DNA from 3 places in the Janibacter sp. LM genome. Region 2 is predicted to be linked to each of the others. Evidence: riboswitches for the same ligand, from Rfam matches in the RefSeq annotation. Region 2 holds a riboswitch; each other region holds the start of a gene.
What was found. A riboswitch is a leader RNA that binds a small molecule or an ion and turns the genes downstream of it on or off. The one in region 2 is predicted to bind S-adenosylmethionine.
Positions count from the first base shown of each region.

Region 1: linked by a shared signal. The riboswitch ahead of ABC138_RS13595 (OsmC family protein) and the one ahead of ABC138_RS01415 (bifunctional o-acetylhomoserine/o-acetylserine sulfhydrylase) in region 2 are both predicted to bind S-adenosylmethionine.
Region 3: linked by a shared signal. The riboswitch ahead of ABC138_RS10930 (aminotransferase class V-fold PLP-dependent enzyme) and the one ahead of ABC138_RS01415 (bifunctional o-acetylhomoserine/o-acetylserine sulfhydrylase) in region 2 are both predicted to bind S-adenosylmethionine.

Region 1 covers NZ_JBDIVG010000026.1:525-7,599, forward strand. Annotated here, with positions in the region: gene ABC138_RS13575 (DUF952 domain-containing protein) at 1-58, shown strand, start outside; gene ybaK (Cys-tRNA(Pro) deacylase) at 59-565, opposite strand; gene ppk2 (polyphosphate kinase 2) at 630-1,523, shown strand; gene ABC138_RS13590 (hypothetical protein) at 1,549-2,217, shown strand; SAM riboswitch class IV at 2,263-2,377, shown strand; gene ABC138_RS13595 (OsmC family protein) at 2,408-2,872, shown strand; gene ABC138_RS13600 (SelB C-terminal domain-containing protein) at 2,880-4,721, opposite strand; gene selA (L-seryl-tRNA(Sec) selenium transferase) at 4,718-6,046, opposite strand; tRNA gene ABC138_RS13610 (tRNA-Sec) at 6,071-6,166, opposite strand; gene ABC138_RS13615 (permease) at 6,231-7,075, shown strand, end outside.
Region 2 covers NZ_JBDIVG010000001.1:298,456-305,530, reverse strand. Annotated here, with positions in the region: gene ABC138_RS01430 (hypothetical protein) at 1-114, opposite strand, end outside; gene ABC138_RS01425 (hypothetical protein) at 495-1,742, opposite strand; gene ABC138_RS01420 (hypothetical protein) at 1,742-2,047, opposite strand; gene ABC138_RS01415 (bifunctional o-acetylhomoserine/o-acetylserine sulfhydrylase) at 2,114-3,433, opposite strand; SAM riboswitch class IV at 3,450-3,563, opposite strand; gene ABC138_RS01410 (hypothetical protein) at 3,597-3,998, opposite strand; gene ABC138_RS01405 (hypothetical protein) at 3,985-4,353, opposite strand; gene ABC138_RS01400 (carboxyl transferase domain-containing protein) at 4,396-5,874, shown strand; gene ABC138_RS01395 (hypothetical protein) at 6,020-6,451, opposite strand; gene ABC138_RS01390 (L-serine ammonia-lyase) at 6,608-7,075, shown strand, end outside.
Region 3 covers NZ_JBDIVG010000018.1:67,725-74,799, reverse strand. Annotated here, with positions in the region: gene ABC138_RS10950 (dihydrofolate reductase) at 1-51, opposite strand, end outside; gene ABC138_RS10945 (thymidylate synthase) at 48-857, opposite strand; gene dapA (4-hydroxy-tetrahydrodipicolinate synthase) at 901-1,794, shown strand; gene ABC138_RS10935 (ribonuclease J) at 1,791-3,476, shown strand; gene ABC138_RS10930 (aminotransferase class V-fold PLP-dependent enzyme) at 3,624-4,841, opposite strand; SAM riboswitch class IV at 4,884-4,999, opposite strand; gene ABC138_RS10925 (A24 family peptidase) at 5,073-5,717, opposite strand; gene ABC138_RS10920 (DNA translocase FtsK) at 5,829-7,075, shown strand, end outside.

The DNA of each region.
Region 1 (7,075 bases), on a different contig from region 2:
CTACGGCGGCGACCTGCCGGTGGGCTGCGTCAGCCAGGTGGACCGCCTCCGGCCGTGATCAGGCCCGCCCGATCGCCGCGACGACCGCGCCCGTCACCTCCACGAGGGCCGCGGGGGCCAGCTCCAGGTCGAGCCCTCGTCGCCCGCCGCTGATGAGGACCGTGTCGTGCCCGAGCGCAGAGGCGTCGAGGACCGTGACGAGGGCGCGCTTCTGACCGACCGGGCTGATCCCGCCCACGACGTAGCCGGTGGTCCGCTCGGCGAGCGCCGGGTCGGCCATGCTCGCCCGCTTCGCGCCGACCGCCGCGGCCAGGGCCTTGAGATCCAGCTGCCCGGCGACGGGGACGATGCCCACGACGAGTCCGTGGTCGCGGGGCAGGTCGGTCTGGGCGAGCAGGGTCTTCAGGACCCGCTCGGGTGGGACCCCGAGCACCTCGGCGGCCTCCACGCCGTACGAGGGCGCCGCCGGGTCGTGCTCGTAGGGGTGCTCCGTGTACGCCACCCCGGCCGCCGCCAGCGCCCGCGTCGCGGGGGTGGCGCCGCCCCCCTTCGTCCTCCTGGCCATGGACTCCAGTCTCCGCCACCCGCTCCGACACCCGCGCGACAGGTCCACGTGGTACCCACGTCCCATGCAGAAGCAGAACCTCCGCGAGTACATCGACCGGCTCATCGACGAGGGCTACACCGTCCGCGACGACCAGGGTGACGACCCGATGCTCATCCGACCCGACGGCCTGGCCGTCGAGACGTGGCGGGAGAACTACCCGTACGACGAGCTCATGACCCGCAACGACTACGACGTCGAGAAGTACCTGCTCCAGATCGAGCTGCTGAAGTTCCAGTACTGGGCGCAGGACACCGGCCGCAAGTTCGTCGTCCTCTTCGAGGGCCGTGACGCCGCCGGCAAGGGCGGCACGATCAAGCGCTTCACGGAGCACCTCAACCCCCGGGGCGCCAGGGTCGTCGCGCTCACCAGGCCGAGCGAGCGGGAGGAGGGCGAGTGGTACTTCCAGCGCTACCTGCGGCACCTGCCGACGAGCGGCGAGATCGTCCTCTTCGACCGCTCCTGGTACAACCGCGCCGGCGTCGAGCGGGTCATGGGCTTCTGCAGCGACGAGCAGTACGAGGGCTTCATGGACCAGGCGCCGAAGATCGAGCGGATGCTCATCGACGCCGGGGTCCACGTCACCAAGCTGTGGTTCTCCGTGACCCAGCAGGAGCAGCGCACCCGCTTCGCCATCCGCCAGATCGACCCGGTGCGCCGGTGGAAGCTCTCCCCGATGGACCTCGAGAGCCTCGACAAGTGGGAGGCGTACACCGCCGCCAAGGAGGCGATGTTCGAGCGGACCGACACCAAGCACGCGCCCTGGACGGTCATCAGGTCCAACGACAAGAAGCGCGGCCGGATCAACGCCATGCGCTTCTTCCTCAACCAGTTCGACTACGAGGACAAGGACACCCAGATCGTCTACGCGCCCGACCGCAAGGTCGTCGCCCGCGGCAAGCAGACCGTGGGCGACTGATCTCGTCGAGCCCTACGCTGACCCGGTGACCGACGACGCGCCACCCCGCGGGCGACAGCTCGCCGACATCGGCCCCCTCGAGCAGCTGCGTGCCGGGCGCCTCGGGGTCCGGCTGCCGTTGCTCCTCGCGGGCCTCTTCCTCTACGGCGCGTCGATGGCGATGGTGCTGCGCGCGACGCTCGGCCAGATCCCCTGGGACGTGCTCCACGTCGGCGTCTCGCGCCACGTCCCGCTGAGCTTCGGCACGATCGTCGTCGGCGTCTCGCTGCTCGTGCTGCTCGGGTGGATCCCGTTGCGGCAGAAGCCCGGCGTCGGCACGATCGGCAACGCTCTGCTCATCGGCCCCTCCGCCGACCTCGTCCTCGCGCACCTCGACGAGCCGGGCGACCTCGGCTGGCGCATCGTGCTCCTCGTCGGGGGCGTGGTGCTCAACGGCATCGCGACCGGCATGTACATCGGCTCGCAGTTCGGGCCCGGTCCGCGCGACGGCCTGATGACGGGGATCGCGCGCCTCACCGGCCACTCGATCCGGTTGGTGCGCACGGGGATCGAGGTCACGGTGGTCGTCGTCGGGTGGCTGCTCGGCGGCACGGTCGGCGTCGGCACCTTCCTCTACGCGCTCGCCATCGGGCCGCTGGCCCAGCTCTTCCTGCCGCTCTTCACGGTCGACCTCAGGCGCGGTCCCACTTCCTGATACATAACTGGACGTTATGGATTGCTGTGTGTCATCTTATGGCCAGGTCATGAGTCCCAGCGCGAAGCCCCGGCTTGCTGGGCGGCAACCCTCCACCCTCGGTGGGGTGCCCCGGGTGACGACCTGGGCGTCGGCCGACCGGCCGCGCCAAGCGCGGGTTCACGAGAGCCCCTGATCCACGGAGCCGTCCATGACTGCCACCACCGCACCCACCACGCTGCTCGAGGTCACGACCCGGGGCGCGCTCGTCACGGGGACCGAGGTCGCCATCACGAGCCGCCAGTTCAGCTACACGATCGACGAGCCGCCGGCCCTCGGCGGCACCGACAAGGGCGCCAACCCGGTCGAGCACCTGCTGGCCGCCCTCGCCTCGTGCACCGTCATCAGCTACCAGGTCTGGGCCGACAAGCTCGGCCTCCGGGTCGACACGATCGACGTCGACCTGCGCGGCGACCTGGACCTCGCCGGGTTCCTCGGCACGGACGAGTCGGTGCGTCCGGGCTTCCAGGGCATCGAGCTGGCCATCACGGTCAGCGGCCCGGAGAGCGAAGGGGAGTACCGCCGCCTCGAGCAGGCCGTCGCCGAGCACTGCCCCGTCCTCGACAACCTCACGCACGGCGTGCCGGTGACGACGAGCCTCGAGGTCGCTGCCTGAGCGCGGCCTAGCGCACGACCTGCCGCAGACTCCCGTCCACCCGCCGGGTCCACCCGCGGGCGTCGAGGTGCTCGAGCAGGGGCACGGCGACGCGCCGGGTGGTCCCGAGCGCCTGTCGCGCGAGGCTGAGGGTGAAGGGTTGCTCCAGCCCGGCGAGCACCCGCATCGCCCGCGCCGGCGCGTCGGGGAGCAGCACGACGTCGTCGGGCAGACGCATGACCCGTCCGAGGCGCTCGGCGGCCGCGAGCTCCGCGGTCCCGAGACCGAGCTCGGCGAGCTCACCCCGCTCCGCCGCCACGAAGGGGGTGGCCCCCAGCCGTGCCTCGAGAGCCGCGATCCCGGCCTCCGCGGCTCCGAGGCCTCCAGCCTTCGGGTCGTGGACGCGGCCGTCGGCGACGGCGAGGCCGGCGTCGGTGGCCAGTCCCGGTACCAGGGCCTGTCCGAGCACCGCAGGGAGGTGCTCGGGCAGGCCGAGCGACCTGGCCGCCTCGGCGACGGGCAGCCCGGCGCTGAGCGGGTCGGCGGCGTGGTGCCGGCGGACGGCCCCGCCGAGCCGGTCGCGCCACGTGCTCACGGCCCCCGCGTCGACCCACCAGTCACCGTGCCGCACGGCACCCGCTGGCGCGGGGAGACCCAGCCGGTCGAGCACGTCCGCCCGCTCGGCTGCGCGCGAGCGCAGCCGAGCGGTGGCGAGGTCGGCGGGGTCCGCGCCTGCAGAGGCGAGGGCCTGCCCCCTTCGCCCTGGGGCACCGCGGCGGGTGAGCGGCAGGGGGTCGACGTCCACGACTCGGACGGCCCACAGGCGACGACTCCCCGCGTCGCGCAGGATCGCCCGGTCGCCCACGCGCCACGGGAGGACGGTCGCGGCCGAGAGGCGGGCGTGGTCCGGCCCGAGCGGGCGCACGTGCACCTCGACGTCGACCGACCCGACGTGCAGCGTCCCCTGCTCGACCATCTGCATTGCCCTAGGGGAATGCGCGCTCCCGTGACCGTTCGTCTGCATTGCCCTAGGGGAATGCAGCTCGGTGGCGGACACGTCGACGACCGACGCGAGCGCGAAGGCGTCGGGCGTCAGCAGCGCGACGGAGCGGCCGACCTCGTCCACGCGGCGCAGGTTGACTGCGACCCGGGAGACCGGGCCGACGGCTTCGTGCGCCTCGTCCTGGCTGTGCAGGCCACGCACCGTCACCTCGCGTGCGGACCCGCGGTCGAGCAGCACCAGCCGGTCGCCGACGTGGACCGTGCCCGCGCCGAGGGTGCCCGTGACGACCGTCCCCGCGCCGGAGACGGAGAAGCTGCGGTCGGACCAGAGCCGCACCGGCGCCCGGGCGTCCGGCTCCGGCAGCCGGGCAGCGAGCTCGTCGAGCGCCGCGCGAAGGGAGTCCATCCCGTCGCCCCGGACCGCCGAGACCTCGACGGCAGGGAGGTCGAGCCCGGCCTCGGCCAGGTGTCGCCGCGACTCGGTGAGCACGTCGGCTCGCTGCTCGTCGTCGGCCAGGTCGCACCGGGTGATGACGAGCAGGCCGTCGGTGATGGCGAGCGCCTGCACGGCGGCGAGGTGCTCGCTGCTCTGCGCCTGCCAGCCCTGGTCAGCGGCGACGACGAAGACCACCGCCGGCGCCGGCCCCAGCCCCGACAGCATCGTCCCGAGGAACCGCTGGTGCCCCGGCACGTCGACGAAGGCGACCTCGGCCCCGCTCGGCAGGGTCGTCCAGGCGTAACCGAGCTGGATGGTCAGCCCGCGCTCGCGCTCCTCGCGCAGCCGGTCGGGGTCACGCCCGGTGAGCGCGCGCACGAGCGTCGACTTGCCGTGGTCGACGTGCCCGGCGGTGGCGAGCACGCGCCTCATGGGGTGGGCGTCCCCGGGTCGGGCCCGTCGTCGCCGAGCGCCGCCCGCAGTGCCGCTTCGACGTCACCGTCCCGATCGGCCGGGACGCAGCGCAGGTCGACCAGGCCGCGCCCCCCTTCGACCCGGGCGAGCACGACCGGCTCGCCGACGCGCAGGCGCTCGACGGCGTCCGCGGGGATCTCGACGGCCCAGCCGGGCAGGGGCACGCCGGGCGCCCCGCCGCCGCCGACGCGGCCCTCGACCGCCACGACCCCACGGCCGAGGGCGGCGGCGAGGGCTTCGACCCGCGGCCGCAGCTCGTCGGCGGTGACGTGCAGCGCGGCGGTGACCGGTGGAACCGATCCGCGCAGGGTCGCCTCGAGCGCGGCGAGGGTCAGCTTGTCGACGCGCAGGGCGCGCTGGAGCGGGTGGCGGCGCAACCGCTCGACGACGTCCGCGTCGCCGAGGACGAGACCCGCCTGCGGGCCGCCGAGGAGCTTGTCGCCGCTGGCGGTGACGATCGTGGCGCCCGCGCGCAGCCACGTCGTGGCATCCGGCTCGTCGGGCAGCAGCGGGTCGGGCCGCAGCAGGCCGGACCCGATGTCGGCGACGACCGGCACGGGGGAGCCGTCGGGCCGACGCAGCCCGCGGAGCTCACCGAGGCCCACCTCGGCCGTGAACCCGTCGACGCGGAAGTTGCTCGGGTGCACCTTGAGCACGCACCCGGTGCCCGGACCGATCGCGTCGGCGTAGTCCCTCAGGTGCGTCCGGTTCGTCGTGCCGACCTCGCGCAGCCGAGCGCCGGTCGAGGCGATGAGGTCGGGCAGGCGGAACCCGTCGCCGATCTCGACCATCTCCCCGCGCGAGACGACGACCTCGCGCCCGGCGGCGAGCGCGGTCGTGGCGAGCACGAGCGCGGCCGCGCCGTTGTTGACGACCAGCGCGCCGGTCGCGTCGGGGACGGCGTCGAGCAGGGTGGCGAGTGCCCCGGCGCCGCGTCGGCTCCTCGCTCCCGTGGCCAGGTCCATCTCGACGTCGACGTAGCCGGCGGCGTCGACGACGGCCTCGATCGCGCTGGGGGACAAGGGGGCCCGGCCGATGTTGGTGTGCACCACGACGCCGGTCGCGTTGAGGACCGCGGTGAGCGAGCTGGCCCGGGTCGGGAGCCCGGCGAGTGCGGTGGCGGGGACCTCGTCGGGGCCGATGCTTCCGTCGCGCGCCTGCTGCTGGGCGGCGGTGATCGCGACCCGGACGACATCCCGCCCGAGTCGCTCCGCCGCGGCGACGAAGGGCGCCGAGGCCAGCAGCGTGTCGGTGCGCGGGATGGCCCGCCGGGGGTCGGTCACCGTGCTCCCTTCGGGTCGGACGTGTGGCGGAGGCGGACGGGAATCGAACCCGCCAGACCGAGATGCTCGGCCTCACCGGTGTTGAAGACCGGGGGGACCACCAGGAACCCAGACGCCTCCGCCGCCCACCCTAGGACAGGTCGTCCCCCGAGACACCGGAGCGTCCTTCTCCTACGGTGACGACGTGAGCACCGCACCGTCTCCCGGCCGGCCGCGACACCTCGACCGCTGGGTCCTCGGGGTCGCGATCACCGCCCTGGTCTTCGTCGTCGGTCTCGTCTGGGCCAAGTGGTGGCCCTACGCGCTGAAGATCGACGGCCTCGTCGGCAGCCGGGCGTGGGACGGGGGTGCGCTCGTCGACGTCGCGCGTGACGCGCCGACGTGGTGGCAGGGAGCCTGGGACTTCACGCTCGCGTACAGCCTGGCCGTCTGGAAGGCACTGCTCGTCGGCCTGCTCGTCGCCGCGGCCATCGACGCGCTCCTGCCCCGGGAGCACCTGCGCCGGGTCCTCGCCGGCCGCGGCTCCACCTCCGGCGCGGCCATCGCGGGCGCTGCCTCGCTGCCGAGCATGATGTGCACCTGCTGCGCCTCGCCGGTGGCGGTCTCGCTGCGCCGCAGCGGGGTGCCGCTCCCGTCGGTCGTCGCCTACTGGCTCGGCAACCCGGTCCTCAACCCGGCCGTCCTCGTCTTCCTCGCGCTCGTCGGGCCGTGGGAGTGGGCCGCGACCCGGCTCGTCGTCGGGGTCGGGCTGGTCCTGGGGGCGGCGGCGCTCGCCGCCCGCCTCGCCCAGGGACGAAGGGTGGACCCCGCCGTCGCGGACATCGCACCGGAGACCGTGGACGAGGACGGGCCCTCGCTGGGGCGGTTCGTCCGCTCGCTCGTGCGGTTCACGCTCACCCTCGTGCCGGAGTACCTCGTCGTCGTCGCGCTCGTGGGCGCGGCCGCGCACGTCTTCAGCTTCGAGGCGGCGTGGGTGACCGGCGGGGGGTTCGCCCTGGTGGCCGTCGCTGCCGTCGTGGTCCTCCTCGT
Region 2 (7,075 bases):
GCACCCGACGTCGCGGCCCTCGCGGGTCGCCCACAGCAGCCGGGCCGGCTCCCGGTCGCCGCGGCTCTCCGGGACGTCGCGCAGGATCCGCTCGCAGTCCTCGAGGCTGCGCACGACCTGCCCCGGCGCCTGCTCGCCGTCGCGTCCGCCTGCGCGCGCACGGCAGCGGGCGCGGTGAAGGTCGTGCCGGCCGCGAAGCGCGAGCGCAGCGCCGAGCTCGCGACGCCGTACCCGAAGCGGCCGTAGATCGTCTCCTGCGTCAGGCCCTCGGCAGGACGAAGGGAGGCGCCCCCCTTCGCCGGGACCGAGAGCTCGACGTCCCAGGACCCGGCGATGCCGACGACCTCCCCGTCGCGGGTGGCGACGAAGCCGGCCCGTCGAGGACGAGCGCAGCGGCTGCGTCGTCGTCGGGGTCGATCCGGGTGACGTGGATGTCGGAGGCCATGCCGCCACGCTCGCACCCCGGCGAAGGGGGTGCAACGCACTTTTCTCGGCTACGGCACCGGTGAGGTGATCGGTCGCGACGTGATGCCCTCCACGCGGGACTCTCGCCGCCGGCGCTCGGTCTCCTGCCGTCGCTCCTCGGCCTCCTCCCGCGCCCGGCGCTCGCGCCGGGCCTCGTCGGACTCGGTCGCGGCGCCGACCTTGTCCGCGGCCGACTGGACCGAGCTCACCTGCGCCGTGGTCTTGTTGGTGACCTTGACCGAGTACTTGAGCGCATACCCGCTCCTTCGCACGCGCCCGGCGCCGGCCACGGCCGACCAGTCGGTGACCATGTCGTCCACGAGCCGGATGCCGGTCTTGTCGGCGAGGGTGTCCGTCACCTTGTGCTTCGCCCGGACCTTGCCCGTGGCGACCTGGTGCTGCGCCCAGATCCTCGTGTTGGTCGCGAGCCGTCGATGGGCGATGGGGTTGGTCGACCTGTCGGCGGCCCTGATGCCCTTGAGCTCGTCGGCCCGGCGGCTGGCCCGGGTCGCGTCCCTGGCCTCGATGCGCCGACTGCCGGGCACGAGGATGTCGGCCGCCGTGAGCACCGTCGTCAGGCCGACGTCCCGGTAGCTGCCCTCCCCGTACACGGCGCGGCGCCCCAGCCTGCCCAGCGGGTCGGCTGCCGTGACGACGGCCGCAGGCTTGCCCCAGGGCGTGAGGTCGACGACGTCGTTGTTGAACAGGCGGCTCCGGCCCGTGCGGCTCGCCATCTCGAAACCGTTGTACCCCTTCTCGTCGGAGAGCTCGGACCCCACCGCGGCCAGGCTCGTCGCCATGGTCCGCTCGTCGGCGCTCGCCTCCTCCGCCTCGCGCTCGAAGCCCCTCTTGTTCATCTCCCGCGAGTTGGCGGCGGCCCGGTACTCCCGATCGACGATGGCGTACTCGGGGTCCTGCGGGGTCAGCGTCGCGAGCTTCGCCTTGCGCTCCTCCGAGATGCGGACGTTCTCCTCGTACCGTCCACGGAGTCGCTCGAGGGTGGCCTGGCTCTCCTCGAGCCGGTCCGCGTAGGGACGGATGATCCGCTCGGTGTCCGCGAGGCGGTTGGCGATCGCGAAGAGGTCATCCGGGGTGCTGCCCACCTCGTCCTCGAAGATCGTCCCCGAGCACGATTCCCACACCCCCTTCGTCGAGACCATGCGCAGCATCTCGGCCACGGTGTGGATGTTGGCGGCGACCGTCCGCAGCTCGTCCGCCTCGGCCCGGATCGTGCTGGGGTCGCCCTCCTCGATGGTCCCGGGGTCGTGGAGCGCCATCAGAGGATCCCTTGGTTGCGCCGGTCGACGAGGTCCTCGGTGAGCACGTACCAGGACCCCGCGTCCCGGGCCAGCCGCGCCAGCTCGCGCAGCTGCTTGCCCACCCTGATCCGCTCCCGCTCGAAGTCCCCGATCGCCGCCTCGTACGCGTCGGTGCCGTACCAGCTCGGGAACCCGAAGGTCTCGACGGCCTCGTTGTTGGCCTTGGCCGCCTTCTCCTCGAGGAAGTCGGCGATGGCCTTGAGCTGGCGACCGAGGCCCTCGATGCCCTCGCTGTCGATGGAGATGCGTTCCTGTCCGCCCATGCACCCACGCTAGGGAAGAACGCCGAGGGGCCCGTGGAGTTCTCCACAGGCCCCTCGGGGTGGTCGTCAGGCCTTCGCGGCGGCGAAGCCCTGCTCGAGGTCGGCGACGATGTCCTCGATCGCCTCGAGGCCCACTGCGAGGCGCACGAGGCCGGGGGTGACGCCAGCGGCGAGCCGGTCCTCGTCGGGGCCCTGCGAGTGGGTCGTCGACGCGGGGTGGATGACGAGCGAGCGCACGTCACCGATGTTGGCCAGGTGGCTGTGCAGGCTCAGGCCCTCGACGAACTTCTTGCCCGCCTCGAGGCCGCCGGAGATCTCGAAGGAGATGACGGCGCCGGCACCCTGGGGCGTGTACCGCTGCGCGAGCTCGTGGCTGGGGCTGCTCGGCAGCGAGGCCCACGTGACCTTGTCGACCTGCGCGTGCTGACCGAGGAACTCGGCGACCTTGGCCGTGTTGGCCAGGTGCCGCTCCATGCGCAGGCTGAGCGTCTCGATGCCCTGCCCGATGAGGAAGGCGTTGAAGGGGGAGATCGCCGGGCCGATGTCGCGCAGCAGCTGCACCCGGGCCTTGAGGATGAAGGAGAGGTTGGCACCCATGGCACCGTCCACGCCGAGGTCCGGGCCGAAGCGCAGCCCGTGGTAGCTCGGGTCGGGCTGGTTGTAGTTGGGGAACTTCTCCGGGTCCGCCGCGTAGTCGAACCGGCCGGCGTCGACGATCACGCCGGCGATCGCGGTGCCGTGGCCGCCGAGGTACTTCGTCGCGGAGTGCACGACGACGTCCGCACCGTGCTCGATCGGACGGAGCACGTAGGGCGTCGCGATCGTGTTGTCCACGACGAGCGGCACGCCGGCCGCGTGCGCGACCTCGGAGATGCCGGCGATGTCCAGGACGATGTCCTTGGGGTTGCCGATGGTCTCGCCGAAGAAGGCCTTGGTGTTGGGCTTGACCGCCGCGCGCCACTGCTCGAGGTCGCTCGGGTCATCGACGAAGCTCACCTCGATGCCGAACTTCGGCAGGGTGAACTTCAGCAGGTTGATCGTGCCGCCGTAGAGGGCGGTGCTGGCGACGATGTGGTCACCGGCCTCGGCGAGGTTGACCAGGGCCAGGTGCGTCGCGGACATGCCGGAGGCGGTGAGGAGCGCGCCCACGCCGCCCTCGAGGGCCGCGATCTTCTGCTCCACCGCGTCCTGCGTGGGGTTCATGATCCGCGTGTAGATGTTGCCGAGCTCCTTGAGCGCGAACAGGTTCGCCGCGTGCTCGGTGTCCTTGAACTGGTAGGAGGTCGTCAGGTGGATCGGCAGTGCCCGCGAACCCGTGGTCGGGTCGGGCGCCTGGCCGGCGTGGATCTGCTTCGTCTCGAAGTTCCACGTGGACGGGTCGCTCATGAGTTTTGCTCCTGATCGTGCGCGCTTGACCGTGGCGGTCGCCACGGACCAGGTCGTCTCCCGGGGCACCCCACCGCGGATGGAGGGTTGCCGGCCAGCGAGCCGGGGCCTGGCGCTGGCACTCAAGACCTACCCGGAGACTAGGAGGGTGACCAGCATCTGGTCAGGCCCGTCTCACGCGGTGGACCCACCACAGGCCGACGAAGGGGAGGACGAGCGGCAGGAACCCGTACCCGGACCCGAAGTGCGACCAGACGGTCTTGTCCGGGAAGAGGTCCGGCAGGACGTACGACAGCGTGCCCACGGTGAGCACGCCGACGGCCTCGACGAGGATCGCCCCGGTCGCGACCCGCGCGCCGGTGGTTCCCCCCTTCGCCAGGGCCACGGTCGCGACGACGTAGACCACGGCCGCGAGCGCCGAGAGCGCGTACGCCAGCGGCGCCCGGTCGAGGTACTGGGTGACCTGCAGGACCGAGCGGCCGGTCGCGGCGAGCGCGAGCACGGCGTAGACGGCGACGACGACCCGACCCGGCCCGGTGCCCGTGCGCAGCTCAGGCGGAGCCATGGGTCTGCCAGATCTGCAGGATGCGGTAGGTCATGACACCGACGGTGAAGGCACCGGCGAGGACGACCCCCATGGCCCACCGGGTCTTCTCCTTCAGGGCGATGAAGACGACGATCGGGGGCAGTATCGGCAGGGTGAGGGCGTAGGCGAGCATCGTCGCCCCCTCCCCCTCCCCCTCGACCTGCCCCATCGCGATCGCGGACCCGACGACGAGAGCGAGCAGGAGCAGCTCGACGACGGCGGTCGTGAGCAGCATGAGGTCGTCGACGAGCCGGTCGATGATCAGGTAGGCCAGGGCCAGGACGCCGAGCACGCCGACCGCGACGAGCACGAGAGTGGTCAGCGGCACAAGCACGGCGGCAAGCGTACGCGGCCCCGCTGCTGGCACGATCACGGCATGAGCGCGCCACGCCCCGGAGCCCACGACCTGCTCGCCGCCGTCGTCGATGCCGGCAGCTTCGTCTCCTGGGACGAGCCGATCGACCGCTCCGGCCTGAGCGACGGCTACCTCGCGACCCTGGAGGCGGCAGCCGCTCGGTCCGGCACCGACGAGTCGGTGGTCACCGGCCGGGCGAGCATCCGCGGGCACGAGGTCGCGCTCGTCGTCGGCGAGTTCCGGTTCCTCGGCGGCTCGATCGGGCGCGCGGCCGCCGGGCGCCTCGTCGCGGCGGTGCGCCGGGCGACGACCGAGCGCCTCCCCCTCGTCGCGGCGACGGCGAGCGGCGGCACCCGGATGCAGGAGGGCACGCCCGCCTTCATGACGATGGTCGACATCTCGGCGGCCGTCGTCGCGCACAAGGCCGCCGGCCTGCCCTACCTCGTCTACCTGCGGCACCCGACGACCGGCGGGGTCTTCGCGTCGTGGGGCTCGCTCGGCCACATGACCATCGCCGAGCCGGGCGCGCTCATCGGCTTCCTCGGCCCGGTCGTCTACGAGACGCTGAACGGCGTCCCCTTCCCCTCCGGCGTGCAGGTCGCCGAGAACCTCGTCGACAAGGGCATCGTCGACGCGGTCGTGCCGACCGCCGGGCTCGCCGACATCGCCGCCCGCGCGCTGACGCTGCTCTCCGCCACGACCGGGGGCCACGCCCGCTCACCCGCGGCGGAGGACGGCGCGCCGGTCCGGCGGATCGCCCCCTTCGTCTCCCGGCCGGAGCCGAGCGAGGAGGAGATCGCGCGGCTGTGGACCGCCATCGAGACGACGCGAAGGGGGGACCGCCCCGGCGTCCGAGAGCTGCTGCGGTACGCCGCGGACGACGTCATCCCGCTCAACGGCACCGGCTACGGCGAGTCGGACAAGGGCGTGATGCTCGCGCTGGCGAGCTTCGGCGGGCGGTCGTGCGTCCTCGTCGGCCAGGACCGCCGCTACCAGGTCTCGGAGTCGATGGGTCCGGCCGCCCTGCGCGAGGCGCGCCGCGGCATGCGGATGGCGACCGAGCTCGGTCTGCCCCTCGTCACCGTCATCGACACCCCCGGCGCCGACCTCTCCCCGCGTGCCGAGGAGGGGGCCCTGGCCGGCGAGATCGCCCGGTGCATCTCCGACATGACGGCCCTCACCGTGCCGAGCGTGTCGGTGCTGCTCGGCGAGGGCACCGGCGGCGGCGCGCTCGCGCTGCTGCCCGCGCGACGGGTCGTCGCCGCGGGCAATGCCTGGCTCTCCCCGCTGCCACCCGAGGGCGCGAGCGCCATCGTCTTCAAGGACACCGAGCACGCCCCCCTCCTCGCCGCCCGCCAACGCGTCGGCGCGCCGCAGATGCACCAGGACGGGCTCGTCGATGTCCTCGTCCCCGAGGAACCGGCGGCGCACGTCGACCCGCAGGCGTTCGCCCGCGCGATCGGCGCGGCGGTCGCTGCGCAGGTCGAGGCGCAGCTGTGACGGTGGGTGGGCGACCTGAAGTCTGGGCGTGTCGTACTGCAGTTCGTCATCAGGTGCGACAACAGGGCCTGGCTTTCCGGGACCTCACGGGGACCGGGCAGCTGAACTGCAGTACGACACGCCCGGCTCGGGCCAGAGGGCACGCTCACCCCGTCGCACGCAGCTCCTCCCACACCGGCATCTCGACGACGCCCTGCGGGGTCGCGAGGTAGGTGCCGAGGAGCGGCACGCCGTGCCGACGGCTCGCGGCGAGCGCCTCCTCGTGCAGGTCGCGCGCACGGTCGTCCGGGGCGAGGCCGCGCGGGCGCCCGATGGCGGCGACGAAACCACCGATGCTGTCGGCGAGGCCGCCGATGATCGTGTCGAAGACGGCGTCCTCCTCCGCGCCGGGGTGGAGGTCCATCTCGGTGATCGTCACCGGCTGGACCATGCGGCCGCCGGTGTCGCAGAGGAGCAGGCTGATGCAACCCAGCTCCCGCTCGGAGTCCCGCACGACGAGGTCGACGACGTCGGCGGCGAGCGTGCTGTCGGTGAGGGGTCGGGTGTGCCACCCCTGGGGCAGGTCGTCGAAGCTCATGCCCGTCATCCTGCAGGGATCGACCCGACGCGCCGCGGACTTTTCCACAAGCCGCCTCCGGCCGCGGGGTGGATACTGGGACCCACGGCGGGTCGTGCCACCCACGCGCGACCGGTCACCGTGCCCCCACCCCGAGCACCCAGGAGCGCCCCCCCCGTGGCACTGAGCGTCTTCGACCTCTTCTCGATCGGCATCGGCCCCTCGAGCTCGCACACCGTCGGCCCCATGCGAGCGGCGGTGATGTTCGCCGAGGGGCTGCGCGACGACGGCCTGCTGCCGCAGGTGCGCCGGGTCAAGGCCGAGCTCTTCGGCTCGCTCGGCGCGACCGGGCACGGCCACGGGTCCAACACCGCGGTGCTCCTCGGGCTCTCCGGCGAGCGGCCCGAGCTGTGCGACCCGAGGTCGGTCAGCAGTCGCCTCGAGCAGATCCGCGCGGCGCACCGGGTGAACCTGCTCGGCGAGCACGAGATCGACTTCCACGAGGACGAGGACCTCGTGCTCCACCGACGCAAGTCCCTCCCCCTGCACCCCAACGGCATGACCTTCACCGCCTGGGGCGAGGGAGCGGGCGAGGGCGAGGCGCCGCTCAGCACGCACACCTACTACTCCGTCGGCGGCGGCTTC
Region 3 (7,075 bases), on a different contig from region 2:
GAGCGGCACGCGGCCACGCAGGTCCTCGGGGACGGGGCGGGGCCGGCTCATACGGCGATCGGCGCCTTGATGCTCGGGGCGGCCTCGTAGCCGACGAGCGTGAAATCCTCGATCTCGTAGGCGTCGATCGAGTCGCGGTGGGCGATCTCCATCCTCGGCAGCGGGCCGGGGGAGCGGGTCAGCTGCAGGTCGGCCTGCTCGAGGTGGTTGAGGTAGAGGTGCGCGTCACCGAGGGTGTGCACGAGCTCACCCGGCTCCATGTCGACCTGCTGGGCGACCATCATCGTCAGCAGCGCGTACGAGGCGATGTTGAACGGGACACCGAGGAAGACGTCGGCGCTGCGCTGGTAGAGCTGGCAGGACAAGGTGGGCCTGCCCCCTTCGCTCGCCGGCGTGACGTAGAACTGGAACATCGTGTGGCAGGGCGGCAGCGCCATGTCCCCGACCTCGGCGACGTTCCACGCGGACACGATGTGCCGCCGGCTGTCGGGGTTGGTGCGCAGGCCCTCGATGACCCCGGCGATCTGGTCGATGCTCGAACCGTCGGGTGCGGGCCACGAGCGCCACTGGTGCCCGTAGACGGGACCGAGGTCGCCCTGCTCGTCGGCCCACTCGTCCCAGATGCTGATGCCGCGCTCCTGCAGCCAGTGCACGTTGGTGTCGCCCCGCAGGAACCACAGCAGCTCGCCGATGATCGAGCGCAGGTGCAGCTTCTTGGTCGTGAGCACCGGGAAGCCCGCGGCCAGGTCGAAGCGCATCTGGTGGCCGAAGACGCTGCGGGTCCCCGTGCCGGTGCGGTCGGACTTGTCGACCCCGTGGTCGCGGACGTGCTCGAGGAGGTCGAGGTACTGGCGCATGGCGCCACGATAGACGTCCCCACCGACGGCTACCCTGAGACGCATGACGACTTCCCCCTTCGGCCGGGTGATCACCGCGATGGTGACCCCGATGACCCCAGACGGCGCGGTGGACACGAAGGGTGTCACCGACCTCGTCGAGCACCTCGTCGCCACCGGACACGACGGTGTCGTCGTCAACGGCACGACCGGCGAGTCGCCGACCCTCAGCTCCGCCGAGAGCATCGCGATGGTCGAGACCGTCAAGGAGGCCGCCGGTGACCGGTTGGCCGTGACCGCCGGGGTCGGCTCCAACAACACGGCGCACGCCATCGAGATGTCGCAGGCCGCGACCCGCGCCGGCGCCGACGCCCTGCTGGTCGTCTCGCCGTACTACAACAAGCCGACGCAGGCGGGCCTGCTCGCCCACACCCGCGCGATCGCCGACGCGGCGCAGCTGCCGATCATGCTGTACGACATCCCGGGGCGCACCGCGACCCCCTTCGCAGTGGACACGCTCATCGCGCTCGCCGACCACGAGCGGATCCTCGCCGTCAAGGACGCCAAGGGCGACCTCTGGGCCTCCTCCGAGGTCATGGCCACGACCGACCTGCTGTGGTTCTCCGGTGCCGACGAGGTCAACCTCGCGCACCTCGCCCAGGGCGCCCACGGCGTCGTCTCCGTCGTCGGCCACGTCGCGGGGCGCGAGTACCGGGCGATGGTCGAGGCCGTCGACGCCGGTGACCTCGCCGCCGCCCGCGCGATCCACCACCGCCTCATCCCCGTGACCAACGCGATCATGTCCACCTCGCAGGGCGCGATCATGGCCAAGGCCGCCCTCGTCGAGCTCGGCGTCATCGAGCACGCGAGCGTGCGCCTGCCCTACGTCGAGGGGCCGGACGAGCACCTCGACATCCTGCGCAAGGGTCTGGCCGCCTCCGGGATCGGGGCAGCATGAGCCACCCGCACCCCGACCTGCTGCTGCCGCCCGCCCTCGCCCCGGGCGCGCTGCGCATCATCCCGCTCGGCGGCCTCGGTGAGGTCGGACGCAACATGGCGGTCATCGAGCACGAGGGCCAGCTGCTCGTCATCGACTGCGGCGTCCTCTTCCCCGAGGACCACCAGCCCGGCGTCGACCTGATCCTTCCGGACTTCGAGTACATCCTCGACCGGCTCGACGACGTGCAGGCCATCGTCCTCACGCACGGCCACGAGGACCACATCGGCGCTGTGCCCTACCTGCTCAAGCACAAGCCCGACATCCCGCTCGTCGGCTCGACGCTCACGCTGGCCCTCGTCGAGGCCAAGCTCAAGGAGCACCGGATCAAGCCCTGGACCCTCGGGGTCAAGGAGGGCGGGCGCGAGTCCTTCGGCGTCTTCGACTGCGAGTTCATCGCCGTCAACCACTCGATCCCCGACGCGCTCGCGGTCTTCGTGCGCACCGGGGGCGGCACGGTCCTGCACACCGGTGACTTCAAGATGGACCAGCTGCCGCTGGACCGTCGCCTCACGGACCTGCGGGCCTTCGCCCGCGTCGGTGAGGAGGGCGTCGACCTCTTCATGACCGACTCGACCAACGCCGAGGTGCCGGGCTTCACCACGCCCGAGCGCGAGATCGGTCCCGCGATCGACACCGTCTTCCACAAGGCGCAGCGCCGGATCATCGTCGCCTGCTTCTCCAGCCACGTGCACCGCGTCCAGCAGGTGCTCGACGCCGCCGAGCGCAACGGCCGCAAGGTCGCCATGGTCGGTCGCTCGATGGTGCGCAACATGGGCATCGCTGCGGACCTGGGGTACCTGCACGTGCCCGACCGCGTGCTCGTCGACGTCAAGAAGCTCGACAACTACCCGGACAACGAGGTCGTCCTGATCTGCACGGGCAGCCAGGGCGAGCCGATGGCGGCCCTGTCGCGCATGGCCAACCGCGACCACCGCATCGACGTGGGCGACGGGGACACCGTGCTGCTCGCCTCGAGCCTCATCCCCGGCAACGAGAACGCCGTGTACCGCGTCATCAACGGCCTCATGCGCCTGGGTGCCGACGTCGTGCACAAGGGCAACGCCAAGGTGCACGTGTCCGGTCACGCGAGCGCCGGTGAGCTGCTCTACTGCTACAACATCGTCAAGCCGCGCAATGTCATGCCGGTCCACGGCGAGTGGCGCCACCTCGTGGCCAACGCCGAGCTGGCGATCCAGACCGGGGTCGACCCCGACCACGTCGTGCTCGCCGAGGACGGTGTCGTCATCGACCTCGTCGACGGCCGCGCCCGCATCGCCGGCGCCGTGCCCTGTGGGTACGTCTACGTCGACGGCTCGAGCGTCGGCGGCACCACCGAGGAGCTGCTCAAGGACCGCCGCATCCTGCGCGACGAGGGGTTCATCTCGGTCATGGTCGTCGTCGACTCCTCGACCGGCAAGGTCATCGCCGGCCCCGAGATCACCGCCCGCGGCTTCGCCGAGGACGACGAGATCTTCACCCAGGTCAAGCCCAAGATCATCGCCGCGCTCGACGAGGCGACCAGGAAGGGCACGACCGACACCCACCAGCTGCAGCAGGTCGTGCGCCGCGCCGTCGGTGGCTGGGTCGGCGGCAAGATCCGTCGCCGCCCGATGATCATCCCGGTGGTCGTGGCGGCCTAGGAGACGGTGCCCCGCGCGTCCCAGGATTCTCGGGTGACCCGATAAACCTCGCCTTCGCAAGAGTTTCAGACTCTTGCGAAGGCGAGGTTTCTCTTGCTGAGCGAAGGGGGACTGCCGGGTCCCCCCTTCGACCTCACCCGAGGAGGGTCAGAGGGCGCGAAGGGCGCCGAGGAGCCGGTCGATGTGCGCCGGGGTGGTGCCGAGGCCCGCGCTGATCCGCACCGCGGTGTCCTGCTCGTGCTCGGAGAGCAGGTCGTCGACGAGCAGGTGCGCGCAGAACTTGCCGTCGCGCACACCGATGCCGTGGTCGTCGCCGAGGATGCGCGCGACCTCGCTGCTGTCGTGGCCGTCGACCGTGATCGCCGCGACGGGGGCGCCCTCTCCACCGCCGAAGAGCGTGTGGACGCGCACACCCTCGATCCCGGCCAGACCGCTCAGCAGTCGGATGCGCAGGGCCTGCTCGTGGTCGATGATCGCCCGCTCGCGCTCGGCGATGATCTCGCAGGCCCTCGCCAGGGCAATCGCGCCGAGGACGTTGGGGGAGCCGGCCTCGTGCCGGGCCGGACCGCAGGTCCACTCTGTCGTGTCGAGACCGACGCGGGCGGTGGCGCCGCCACCGGCGAGGTAGGGGTCGGCGGCGTCGAGCCAGTCGCTGCGGCCGACGAGCACCCCGGCGCCGAACGGGGCGTAGATCTTGTGGCCGGAGAAGGCGACCCAGTCGATCCCGAGGGCAGCGATGTCGACCCGACGGTGCGGCGCGACCTGGGCGGCGTCGAGGGCGAAGCGGGCGTCGTGCTCGCGGGCGACCGCGGCCAGGCGCTCGATCGGCCAGTGCTCGCCCGTGACGTTGGACGCGCCCGTGGCGACGACGAGGCGGTGCTCTGCGGGGTGGTTGCGCAGGGCCTGCTCGAGGAGCTCGACGGCCTCGTCGCGGCTGTGCGGCACGGGCAGCCGCAGCGCGTCGCCCCACGGGAGGAGGGCCGCGTGGTGCTCGGAGGCGAAGACGAAGACCTTCGTGCCCGCCGGCAGCGCCCGGGCCAGCAGGTTGAAGGAGTCGGTCGTGTTGCGGGTGAAGACGACCTGGTCGTCCTCACGCGCCCCGACGAAGTCGGCGACGCTCTCGCGAGCCTGCTCGTAGCGCGAGCTGGTCACCCGGGAGGCGAAGCCGGCACCGCGGTGAACGGACGAGTAGGTCACCGCGGCGGTGGCGACCTCCTGCGCGACGGCCTCGAAGGCCGGGGTCGTCGCCCCGTGGTCGAGGTGCGCGTACTCGACGGTCGAGCCGTCGCGGTCGCGGTAGGTCAGGCCCTCGGAGACGAGGCGGGGGAGGTCGGTCGAGGTCTGCTGCACGTGGGACACGGTCATGGGGATGCTCCTGGTCCGTCAGGGACCCGGGTGTCGACCACGAGTCCGCGCTTGCCGGGCGACAATGGCGTCGCCGGCCAGGTCGTCACCCGGAGCACCCCACCGCGGAGGAGGGTTGCCGACCAGCTAGCCGGGGCTTGTCGCTGGTACTCGTGACCTTGCGGATGACCATATCGGACACCGGTGGGTCCGTGTCGAGAGGAGGCGAGGCGCATCTCGCCACCTGGGACGTCAGCCGAGGGCGACGGCGATGACCGCTCCGGCGACGAGGTAGGGACCGAAGGCGAGGTGCGTCCCCCGGTCGGCCCGGCGCGCGAGCAGCAGTGCGAGAGCGGCGAGTCCACCGATGACGAAGCCCACCCAGACCCCCACGACGAGGTGCGTCCAGCCGAGCCAGGCGAGCGTCGGCGCGATCGAGACCATGAGCTTGGCGTCGCCCATCCCGATCGAGCGGCCGAAGAGGAGGAAAGCGAGCGCGAGCGTCCCGCCCCCGACGAGCAGGGCCGCGAGCCCGGCCCGCTGCAACGCCTCCCACTCGCCGGTCGCGGCGGAGGCGAAGGTGAGCAGCACGGCCTGCACGGGGACCAGGGGCAGGGTGATCGCGTTGGGCAGGCGGTGGACGTCGGCGTCCACCGCGGCGAGGACGAGGCCGGCGAGGGCCAGCGAGAGCGGTGCCGCGAGCACCGGCCACGGCAGGTCGGAGAGCCCGCGGGCGATCGCCCACCCGACGGAGGGGGCGACCGGCAGGACCCACAGGTGTCGGGGGAGGGGACCCCCTTCGTCCTCCCGCCGGTACGTCCCGGTGCGCAGCCAGAGGTACCCGACCACGCCGCCGACGAGCGCCAGGAGGGCGACGATGAGGGTGCGTGCGTCCACGGCGGCGACGCTACTCGGCGGGTGGCGGGGCCGCTCCCCGATCTCCACAGGTTGCCGTTGTTGCGCGTGTGACGCGTGTGTCGGGCGGGGCTTTCGCCTAACCTGCGGAACATGGCCACTCGTCCGTCGACCTCCTCGCGCAGCACCAAGGGCGCCTCGTCGCGCCCCAAGGGCAGCACCCGTCCGTCGGGTCGCACGTCCGCTGCGAAGGGGAAGAAGACCGCCGCCCCGCGCAAGAAGGCCGCGTCCGGCGGGGGTCTCCCGCTGCCGCTGGCCGCGGTCCACAGGACGTGGGTGGGCGTCGCCCACGCCACCGGCGCCGGCGTGCGCCGGATCGGCACGAGTGCCGGCGAGATCGAGCCCGAGCACCGGCGCGACGGGTGGGGCTTCCTGGCCCTCGCGCTGGCCCTGGTCGTCGCGGTCCGCGAGTGGTGGGGCCTGTCGGGCGCCTTCGGTGACGTCGTGCACGCGGTCTTCGCGGGCACCTTCGGCCGGGTGGCCTACGCGCTGCCGATCGTCCTGCTGCTCCTCGGGGTCCGCCTGCTGCGCTCGGCCGGCGAGTCCGCGGCCGACGCTCGCCTGGGCTTCGGCACGGCGGGGCTGCTCTTCGCCGTCTCCGGCCTGACGCACGTCTCCAAGGACATCCCGCAGCCGCCGGACGGCGCCGGGCCCATGAGGGACGCGGGCGGCATCGTCGGCTTCCTCGCCGCGGACCCCCTGACCACGGCGGTCACGGAGTGGCCGGCCATCATCCTGCTGGTCCTCCTCGGCCTCTTCAGCCTCCTCCTGCTCACCGGCACCCCCCTGCACGAGGTGCCGCAGCGCTTGGCCTACGTCCGGGCCGCCTTCACCGGGGAGGTCCCCTCGCACGTCACCAGCGCCGACGTCGCGGCGAAGGGGGACGCTCCCCAGGCCGCGGTCGCGCGGGCCCGGCGTCGGCGCACCTTCGACGACGACGAGAACCTGGGCGAGCGCGACGGCGACACCGCCTTCGACCAGGCCGCGGTGGTCCAGCCCGCGGGGAAGGGACGCAAGCGCAAGGGCGCCGCCGCGCCCGTCGACGCGGTCGACGAGCCGGCCGCGGATGCCGCGGCCACCGACGGTCCCCGTCCGGGGGAGAAGCGGCCGACCAAGAACCCGGTCGTCGCGCCGATCAGGAGTGCGGACAAGCCGGCCCTGGAGCCGCCGCCCACGACCCAGCTGCCGCAGCGGGTCGAGCAGCTGGCCCTGGCCGGCGACGTCACCTACACGCTCCCGGACAGCCAGCACCTCAAGCCCGGCGCACCCCACAAGGAGCGCTCGGCGGCCAACGACAAGGTCGTCGAGTCCCTGACGAGCGTCCTCGACGAGTTCGGCAT